DNA from 4 places in the Paraburkholderia acidisoli genome. Region 1 is predicted to be linked to each of the others. Evidence: predicted binding sites of a transcription regulator. Region 1 holds the regulator's gene; each other region holds the start of a gene.
The links. The regulator LexA, encoded in region 1, represses DNA repair genes until DNA is damaged. The targets are predictions, from matches to a motif close to ACTGTATNNNNATACAGT.
Positions count from the first base shown of each region.

Region 1 (2,200 bases):
GTCTTCGGATTCGGCGTGACGATCGAGACGCCCGGCTTTGTCAGATCGTCCCAGTCCTTGATGTGCTTCGGATTGCCCTTGCGCACGAGAAACACGATGGTCGAGGTGTACGGCGAGGCGTTGTCGGGCAGGCGCTTTTGCCAGTCCTTCGCGACGAGACCCTTGTTGGCGAGCGCGTCGATGTCCCATGCCAGCGCGAGCGTCACGACGTCGGCCTGCAGGCCGTCGAGCACCGAGCGCGCCTGGGCGCCCGAACCGCCGTGCGACTGCTTGATGGTGAGCGTTTCGCCGGTCTTCGCCTTCCACTGCTTGATAAAGGCCTCGTTGATGTCCTGATAGAACTCGCGCGTCGGGTCGTACGACACGTTGAGCAGCGCGGTGTCGGCGTGCGCCGCCACCGGCGCCATCGCCGCCACGCCCACCAGCGGCGCCACGCCGATGACCAGTTTCGCCGCCAGCGACTTCAGCCAGCTCGCGCGCCCCGCTTTCCCCGAATTGGTGCCCATTTATCTGTTCTCCGTTCTCGTGTGTGGTTGCTGCTAACGATGGAGGCCAGTCTATCGAGAGGCTTACATCATTAAAAATAATGTTTATTCATTTTTTAATACGCAAAAGTGGTAAGCGACGGACGATCTGGCTGCAAGAGCGCGATTTCGTCTGTCAGGACCGCCTCCGGCGCTGTTGTAGCGGCGGCGAAACGAAGAACTTCAAGTAACACTTGAAAAGCGGCGAGTACTGTATAAAAATACAGTCACCTGTTTAAACATACAGTGGCGCCATGACCAAACTCACCGCACGACAACAGCAGGTTTTCGATCTGATCCGCCGGGCGATCGAGCGCACGGGCTTCCCGCCCACGCGCGCCGAGATCGCCGCGGAACTGGGCTTCAGCTCGGCCAATTCGGCCGAGGAACATCTGCGCGCCCTCGCGCGCAAAGGCGTGATCGAACTGGCGGCAGGCGCTTCGCGCGGCATCCGCCTCGTGCCCCAGGCCGACGACCTGCCGCATCAATTCACGCTGCCGCACCCGAGCATCATGCAACTGGCGCTGCCGCTGGTCGGGCGCGTGGCGGCGGGTAGCCCGATCCTCGCGCAGGAGCACATCTCGCAGAACTACATGTGCGACCCGGCGCTCTTTTCGAGCCGCCCCGACTACCTGCTGAAGGTGCGCGGCCTGTCCATGCGCGACGCCGGCATTCTCGACGGCGACCTGCTGGCCGTGCAGAAGAAGGCCGAAGCCAAAGACGGCCAGATCATCGTGGCCCGTCTGGGCGACGACGTCACGGTGAAGCGCCTCAAGCGCCGTCCGAACGGCCTCGAGCTGATCGCCGAAAACCCCGACTACGACAATATTTTTGTCCAGGCCGGCAGCGCGGAATTCGCGCTCGAAGGCATCGCAGTCGGTCTGATTCGCCCTACCGAATTCTGAAAATCGCCCGCGGGATTCGATAACGATCCGCTGGAATCTGTCTGGAGAGAGAGTCATGGAACGCCTTGCCCGTCTGCTGCCCTTCCGTCAATTCGGCCGCCTGCGTCACCTGCGCGGAATCGCATCTTGCGCGGCGCGCGAGGTACGCGCGACGGCCGCCGCGCTCAACGGCTCGCTCTTCGACCAGATCGACGAAACGCCCGATCTCGTGGCGACCAGCGCCGCCGACCTGCCGCCGCTGCCCTCGGCGCAACCGGCTTTTGCGCGCGTCTCGCTCAATAGCGCGCTCAACGTCGAACAACCCACGCGTCGCGCGCCGGTACGCGTGTATCACGGCCCTTCGCGCCTGATTCTCGTGGGCACGGTGGACGCGGTGTGCCGCGCCATCGACCGTTGCATCGCCGAACAGCCGAGCGATCTGCCGGCCGCGCTGGCAAAGTAAGGTTGGCCGTGATGTCGGCGCGCGGTTTGCGGCCTGTGCCTCGTGTGCATTCCGTGCAGTCCGGCTTCGTCGGGATTCCGGCGCAGGTTCTGGCGGAGGTTCTGGCGGTTTCTCGCGCTTTCGCGCGGCTTCAATCAGGTTTCGGGATCGTTTTCGCGTTCCGGCGGTCAACCCGTGATTGCAACCTCACGCTGACCTTATGACGGAATCCCGCACGAACCCGCCCAACTGGAAGAAGCCCGTTGCGATCACCGTTGCCGTGATCGCCGTGGTCGCGGTAATCGGCTATGGCTATGCTTCGCCGTATATCGCCGCGAATCGCATGAAAG
Region 1 is NZ_CP046913.1:1,778,148-1,780,347, forward strand. It holds gene FAZ98_RS07700 (sulfate ABC transporter substrate-binding protein) at 1-506, opposite strand, end outside; gene lexA (transcriptional repressor LexA) at 779-1,429, shown strand; gene FAZ98_RS07710 (hypothetical protein) at 1,485-1,871, shown strand; gene FAZ98_RS07715 (DUF2939 domain-containing protein) at 2,071-2,200, shown strand, end outside.

Region 2 (2,200 bases), on a different replicon from region 1:
TGGCCTATGAGCCGAACGGCAGTTCGCCTTGCACCTGGCGCGGTGCCGGATTGTCCGCCGAAAAACGCTCCAGCGCACTCGCGCGCACGCCGATCAGCCGTATGCGCCGGTCGAGATCGACACGCTTGAGACACTCGCCCGCCGCGCGGCGAATCTCCTGCGCGGTGGACACGGCGTGCGGCAGCGACAGATCGCGCGTGACGATCTTGAAGTCGGCGAACTTGATTTTGATGCCCACCGTGCGCGCGCTGTAACCCTTGCGCTCCAGGTCTTGCGCGACGCGTTCGCACAGCTGCGAAAGCGCGGGCGTGAGCGTCTCGCGGTCGCGCCGCACGTGCATGTCGCGCTCGAAGGTGGTTTCGCGGCTCATCGACTTCGGTTCCGACGAGACCACCACGGCGCGCTCGTCGTGGCCCTGCGCGATACGCGCGAGCCACGCCGCGTACTTCTGGCCGAAATTCTCCTGCAGCACGCCGAGGTCGGCCGCCGCGACGTCGCCGATCGTGTTCATGCCGAGACTCGCGAGGCGCTCGCTCGCGCGCGGCCCGATGCCGTTCACCTTCTTCGCGGCCAGCGGCCAGATGCGCGTTTCGAGGTCGGCGCTCGTGAGGATGGTGAGGCCGTCCGGCTTGTCGAGTTCGGAGCCGATCTTCGCGAGCAGCTTGTTGGGCGCGATGGCGATCGAGCAGGTGAGGCCGGTGGCCTGATTGACCGCGCGCTTGATGCGTTCGCCCAGTTCGCGCGACTCGCCTTCGACTTCGGTGAGATCGATATAGATTTCGTCGATGCCGCGGTCTTCGATCTGGTCCGTGAAGGTATGCACCGCGTCTTTGAACAGCCGCGAGTAACGGCGGTACGAGTCGAAGTCGGTGGGCAGCAGGATGGCCTCGGGCGCGAGTTGCGCGGCCTTCATCATGCCCATGGCCGAGAACACGCCGAACGCGCGCGCTTCGTAAGTGGACGTGGTGACCACGCCGCGCCCGACGTAATCGCGCAGCCGCGCGAAGCGCCGTGTGCCGTTGGCGAGCAGTTCCGGCGCGGCATTGCGGCCCCCGCCGATCACGACCGCCTGGCCACGCAACTCGGGATAGCGGAGCAGCTCCACGGATGCGTAGAACGCGTCCATGTCGAGATGAGCGATGCGGCGGGGCGGCGCGTGGCTCACTTCGGCGACTCTGCGAAATTGCTCAACGGATCCACTCGTGTTCTCGCGCGCGCCGGCACGCAGAAAAGGGTCATGACAGCCCGGCGGCCTGTATATGCATACAGTAGTTTACTCACGGGCGGGAGTTCGCGCAAGACGGGGCGTGAGACTGCGCGAAAGGCGAGAGCCGTGCCGCGACCGGCAAAACGCCAGCGCGTCAACCCGCCTCGGCGACCGCTGCGATGAAGGCGTCGAGCGCCGGATTGACCGCGTCGGCGCGCCAGACGAATTCGACGGGATACGACAAGGTCAGGTCCGCGTGCTCGATCAGCATCACCTGGTTCGGACAACTATAGATGCAGGCCTCCGGCACGATCGCGTAGCCCATGCCGGCGGCCACGAGGCCGAGTATCGTCGAGACGTCGCCGCCGATCGGCACGATGCGCGGCGAGAAACCGGCAAGCTGGCATTGATGGATCAGAAAGTCGTTATAGGCCGGCGCCACTTCTCTCGCGAACCACATGAACGGTTCGTCTTTCAGCTCGGCGAGACGCGTGGGCACCACGGGCGCGGAACCGTCGGCGGGGCGCGGGACCGCGAGCCGCAAATGGCAGTCGAACAGATGACACGCGTTGAACGCCGGGTCGCGCGGATCGCGCCACGCGAGGAACCCGCCGTCGAGACTGCCGCTCGCAATGCGCGCCAGTTGCTTCGCCGCCAGCGCGGGCTCGAGCATGACGGTGACGTCGGGATGCGTGGCCTTGAAGTTACGCACGGGTTTCAGCGTTGCCGGATGCCAGCTGTAATTGGGCGCCAGCCCGATCTTCAACGCGCCCGCCTGGCCTCGCGCGAGCCGCACGAACAACTCGCGCGCGGTTTCCAGATCGCCCAGTAACCGCCGCGCGTCGATGGCGAAGCGCTCGCCCGGCACGGTCAGTTGCACGCCCTTTGCATTGCGATGAAACAGGTCGCTGCCCAGTTCTTCTTCGAGATCGCGGATCTGTCTGCTCAATGCGGGCTGGACGATATGAAGTCGTCGCGCGGCTTCCGCCACGC
Region 2 is NZ_CP046915.1:765,775-767,974, forward strand. It holds gene dinB (DNA polymerase IV) at 5-1,165, opposite strand; gene FAZ98_RS25610 (LysR family transcriptional regulator) at 1,362-2,200, opposite strand, start outside.
Region 2: the regulator LexA is predicted to act here: its motif matches at 1,253-1,270, upstream of dinB (DNA polymerase IV).

Region 3 (2,200 bases), 790 kb from region 1:
AGGCGAAACGCGAGATGAAGCAGCGCCCTCCACACCGAAATCTTCCGACGCGCGTGCCTCACCCCGCTTGCCCGACGGCAAGGACGCATGGGATGCCGCCGACACCGGCGGCACCGAAGCAGATCCGTCCTTGCGCATCGGCTTGCCTCGTTACGCCCTGGCTTATTCTTCTTCGTCCGCGATTTCGACTTCGCCGGTGTCCTTGGCGCCCTCGGGCATGGCGTTCACGCCCAGCGACTCGCGGATGCGGTTTTCGATTTCACGGGCGATGTCGGCGTTTTCACGCAGGAATTCGCGCGCGTTGTCCTTGCCTTGACCAATGCGCTCGCCGTTATAGCTGTACCACGCACCGGCCTTGTCGACGATCTTGGCCTGCACGCCGAGGTCGATGATTTCGCCCTGACGCGAAATGCCTTCGCCGTACAGAATGTCGAACACGGCTTCGCGGAACGGCGGCGAGACCTTGTTCTTCACGACCTTCACGCGCGTTTCGCTGCCGATGACTTCGTCGTTCTTCTTGATCGAACCGATACGGCGAATGTCCAGGCGCACCGAGGCGTAGAACTTGAGCGCGTTGCCGCCCGTGGTGGTTTCCGGGTTGCCGAACATCACGCCGATCTTCATGCGAATCTGGTTGATGAAGATCACCATGCAGTTCGTCTTCTTGATCGTGCCGGTGAGCTTGCGCAGCGCCTGCGACATCAGACGCGCCTGCAGACCCGGCAGCGAGTCGCCCATTTCGCCTTCGATTTCGGCCTTCGGCACGAGTGCCGCGACCGAGTCGATCACGATCATGTCGATCGAGCCCGAGCGCACCAGTGCGTCGGCGATTTCGAGCGCCTGCTCGCCCGTGTCCGGCTGCGAGATGAGCAGTTCGGGCACGTTCACGCCGAGCTTGGAGGCGTATTGCACGTCGAGCGCGTGTTCCGCGTCGATGAACGCCGCCGTGCCGCCGATCTTTTGCAGTTCGGCGATCACCTGGAGCGTGAGCGTGGTCTTGCCCGACGATTCCGGACCGTAGATCTCGACCACGCGGCCGCGCGGCAGACCGCCCACGCCGAGCGCGATGTCCAGACCGAGCGAACCGGTGGAGACCACCTGGATGTTCTCGACTGCATCGCCGTCGCCGAGTCGCATGATCGACCCTTTGCCGAACTGCTTTTCGATCTGCGCGAGCGCGGCGGCCAGCGCCTTGCTCTTCTCAGCAGTCAGCCCAGCCGAGCCTTTCTTGCTATCTTCCATGAATCGTCCTTTGCTATGATGAACGGCGTCTCGTACCGATGCGCACGCCCTGTTTGGTTGATGCAGGGTTCATGCACACGAACGCAGACACTGTATAAAAAAACAGTGGTTTTGGCAAGCGCTAAAGCACGCGGAGACACATAAATATCCGCACGCCGCAATTGGGCGCATGCCGCAACCTCGAATTTCGGGAGACCGCCGCGCGCCGGCCATGAGCATCACGGCGCCGGTGCTACGAGGTCATGCCAGACCTCGAAGGCGACGCTGGCGCACCATGCGAATCCTCATTGCCGAAGACGACAGCATACTCGCGGACGGTCTCGTCCGATCACTCCGCCAATCGGGCTATGCCGTTGATCACGTGCGTAACGGCGTGGACGCCGATACGGCCGTGTCCATGCAGTCTTTCGACCTGCTGATCCTCGATCTCGGGCTGCCCAAAATGCCGGGCCTCGAGGTGCTGCGCCGCTTGCGCGCGCGCAATTCCAACCTGCCCGTACTGATCCTCACGGCCGCCGACAGCGTCGACGAACGCGTGAAGGGCCTCGACCTCGGCGCCGACGACTACATGGCCAAGCCGTTCGCGCTCAACGAGCTGGAGGCGCGCGTGCGCGCGCTCACGCGGCGCGGCGCGGGCGGCGGCCCGACGGTCGTGCGCCACGGCGCGCTCGCGTTCGATCAGGTGGGGCGCGTCGCGCGCATCAACGATCAGGTGCTCGATCTTTCCGCGCGCGAACTGGGCGTGCTCGAAGTGCTGCTGCAGCGGCTCGGCCGGCTCGTCTCGAAGGAGCAGCTCGTCGATCATCTCTGCGAGTGGGGCGAGGAAGTCAGCAACAACGCGATCGAAGTCTATGTGCACCGGCTGCGCAAGAAGCTGGAAACGGGCGGCGTGCGCATCGTGACCGTGCGCGGGCTCGGCTACAGCCTCGAAAAGGAAGCCCCGGCCACGACCGGCGCA
Region 3 is NZ_CP046913.1:2,572,681-2,574,880, forward strand. It holds gene recA (recombinase RecA) at 163-1,242, opposite strand; gene FAZ98_RS11335 (response regulator transcription factor) at 1,517-2,200, shown strand, end outside.
Region 3: the regulator LexA is predicted to act here: its motif matches at 1,332-1,349, upstream of recA (recombinase RecA).

Region 4 (2,200 bases), 570 kb from region 1:
GCGGCTCGAACGCGCTCTACTTCAATAGCTCGACGCTCACGCGCTGCGGCTTCTGGTATTGCCCGGCCACGCCCACGAGCCTCGCCGCCACGATCCTCGGTATCGACGACGCGAGCGCCACCATCAATGTCGCCGTGACCAGTTCGCAAACGCTGTTCGGCAGCGGCAACTGGGCCTTCGACAATCTCGCGGGCTACAACGCGAGCGCGTTCGGCTGGGGCTTGCCGTTCTTCTTCGGCAGACGCGTCTTCACGGCGATCGAGGCGCAGGCCACGCCCGCCGGCAACGGCCCGTATTTCGCGTTCTGACCGGCGCGCGCGGCCGCACCGTGCCGCGCAGAAACACCGAAGGCCTCTCGCGAGGCCTTCTTTTCTGGCTCACGCCAGGGCAATGTCGATACGGCGGCGTTAGCGTGCTGCCACGCGCGAACGCGTCATTCGTCGTCGCTATCGGCGTTGGGGTCGGGCGTGGTCTTCGCGAGCTTGTCCGGCGCGAGCCAGCGGAACGACACGATGTTCCCCGCGTCGCCGAACGTGCATTCCGCGGCCGTTGGCGTGCGCTTCGCCTTGCCGATACCGAGCTTTTGCGCGATCACGCCGACCGGTGTCGTCGGTTTCGCATCCGAGGCCGAATCGGCGCCATCGGTCGAATTCGCCGAATGGGTCGTGGGCACGCCCGTGAAGCCCGGCAGTCCCGTTGCGGGCTGCGAGAGGGTCGAGTCCTCCGCCGCGCGGCGCGCGCCGCTGTGGGCCGACACGCTCGACGCCCCCGATGCGGCCGAGGCCGCTTCCGCGCCCGAAGCGCCCGAAGCGCCAGATGCGGCGTCGGCGAACGGCGTGCCTTCGAGGCTGCCTTCGACCACGACGCGCGCGCCGCGATACGTGGTGGCGCGATGCGAGACCGCGAAGTCGTTCACCGGCATCGCGGCGAGCCGGTTGCGCATTTCCTCTTCGCACGCATTCATGTTGCGATATTGCGCCGCGCATCCCGCGAGCAGGGTCGTGGCGGCCGCGAGCGCGGCGAGGCAGGCATTGCGTTTGTTCATCGCTCTTCCGGTTTTCAGGCTGCGGCAATTGTAGCGTAAGGGCCGGGCAATCCCTGAGCCGGGCTTCGTCACCCACGAGCGCGCGCGTTGGTGACAGCGCAGGCCTGCTATCATCGCGGCTGTATATCCATACAGTGCCGCGCGTGCTTCCCGATTCTCCCGATCCGTTCTATTACCTCGCGAACTTCGAGCGCGCGCTCGCGTGGCTCGACGCGCGCTGCGCCGACCTGTTCGACGCCGAGGAACGCCGTTTCGCCGCCGCGTTCCCGCGCCTGCCGCGCCCCGCCCGCGCGCTGTTCGTACGCATGCTGATGCGCAAGGGCCCGCAGTTTCGCGCGAGCCGGCTCGATTACGCGGAGATCGGCTGCCCGCGCGCGGCGGCGGCGCCGCTCGTCGCCGCTGGATGGCTCGAGGGCGCGCCGGCGCTCGACTTCGCCGCCCTCGCCGCGCTCGTCACGAAGGCCGAATTGCAGGCGCTCGCGGCGCACGCGGGCGTGGCCTGCGAAGCGCGCGCCACGCGGGCGGCCACGCTCGAGGCACTGCGCGCGCATTTCGTCGACGGAGAGAATGCGCCCGTGGCGCGCGGCTGGCACACGTGGTTTCCCGCTTCGCCCGACACCGTGCTGCGGTTCGCGGCCGCGCCGCTCTGCGAGCGCTTGCGCCTCATGTTCTTCGGCAATCTGCATCAGGACTGGAGCGAGTTCGTGCTCGCCGATCTCGGCGTCTTCCGCTACGAGACGGTCGCGTTCGACGCCGCCTCGCGCGCGTTTCAGCGTCGCGACGACGTGGACGCCTGGCTCGCGCTGCGCGATTGCCGCGAAGCGCTCGACGCGGCGCTGCAAAGCGCGAGCGCGAACGCGGCAAGCAGCGCCGATCCAGGCGCCAACCTGAGCACCAACCTGAGCACCAACCTGAGCACCAACCAGAGCGCGGACCTGAGCGCGGGAACGAGCGCAAACCCAAGCCCACGCCCCGATTTCGTCACGCCGATCGAAACCGCGCTCGCCACGCTCGATGCGCTCGCGCCGCGCACGCACGCGAACCCGTGGCTGCGCCAGCGCCACGACAAGCTGCGCCACGCCGCGGGTCTCGCCGCCGAGCGCGTGCGCGAACCGGCACTCGCGTGGCGCGCCTATCTCGACAGCAGTCATCCCG
Region 4 is NZ_CP046913.1:1,204,744-1,206,943, reverse strand. It holds gene FAZ98_RS05215 (DUF3443 domain-containing protein) at 1-308, shown strand, start outside; gene FAZ98_RS05210 (hypothetical protein) at 434-1,045, opposite strand; gene FAZ98_RS35325 (VRR-NUC domain-containing protein) at 1,189-2,200, shown strand, end outside.
Region 4: the regulator LexA is predicted to act here: its motif matches at 1,164-1,181, upstream of FAZ98_RS35325 (VRR-NUC domain-containing protein).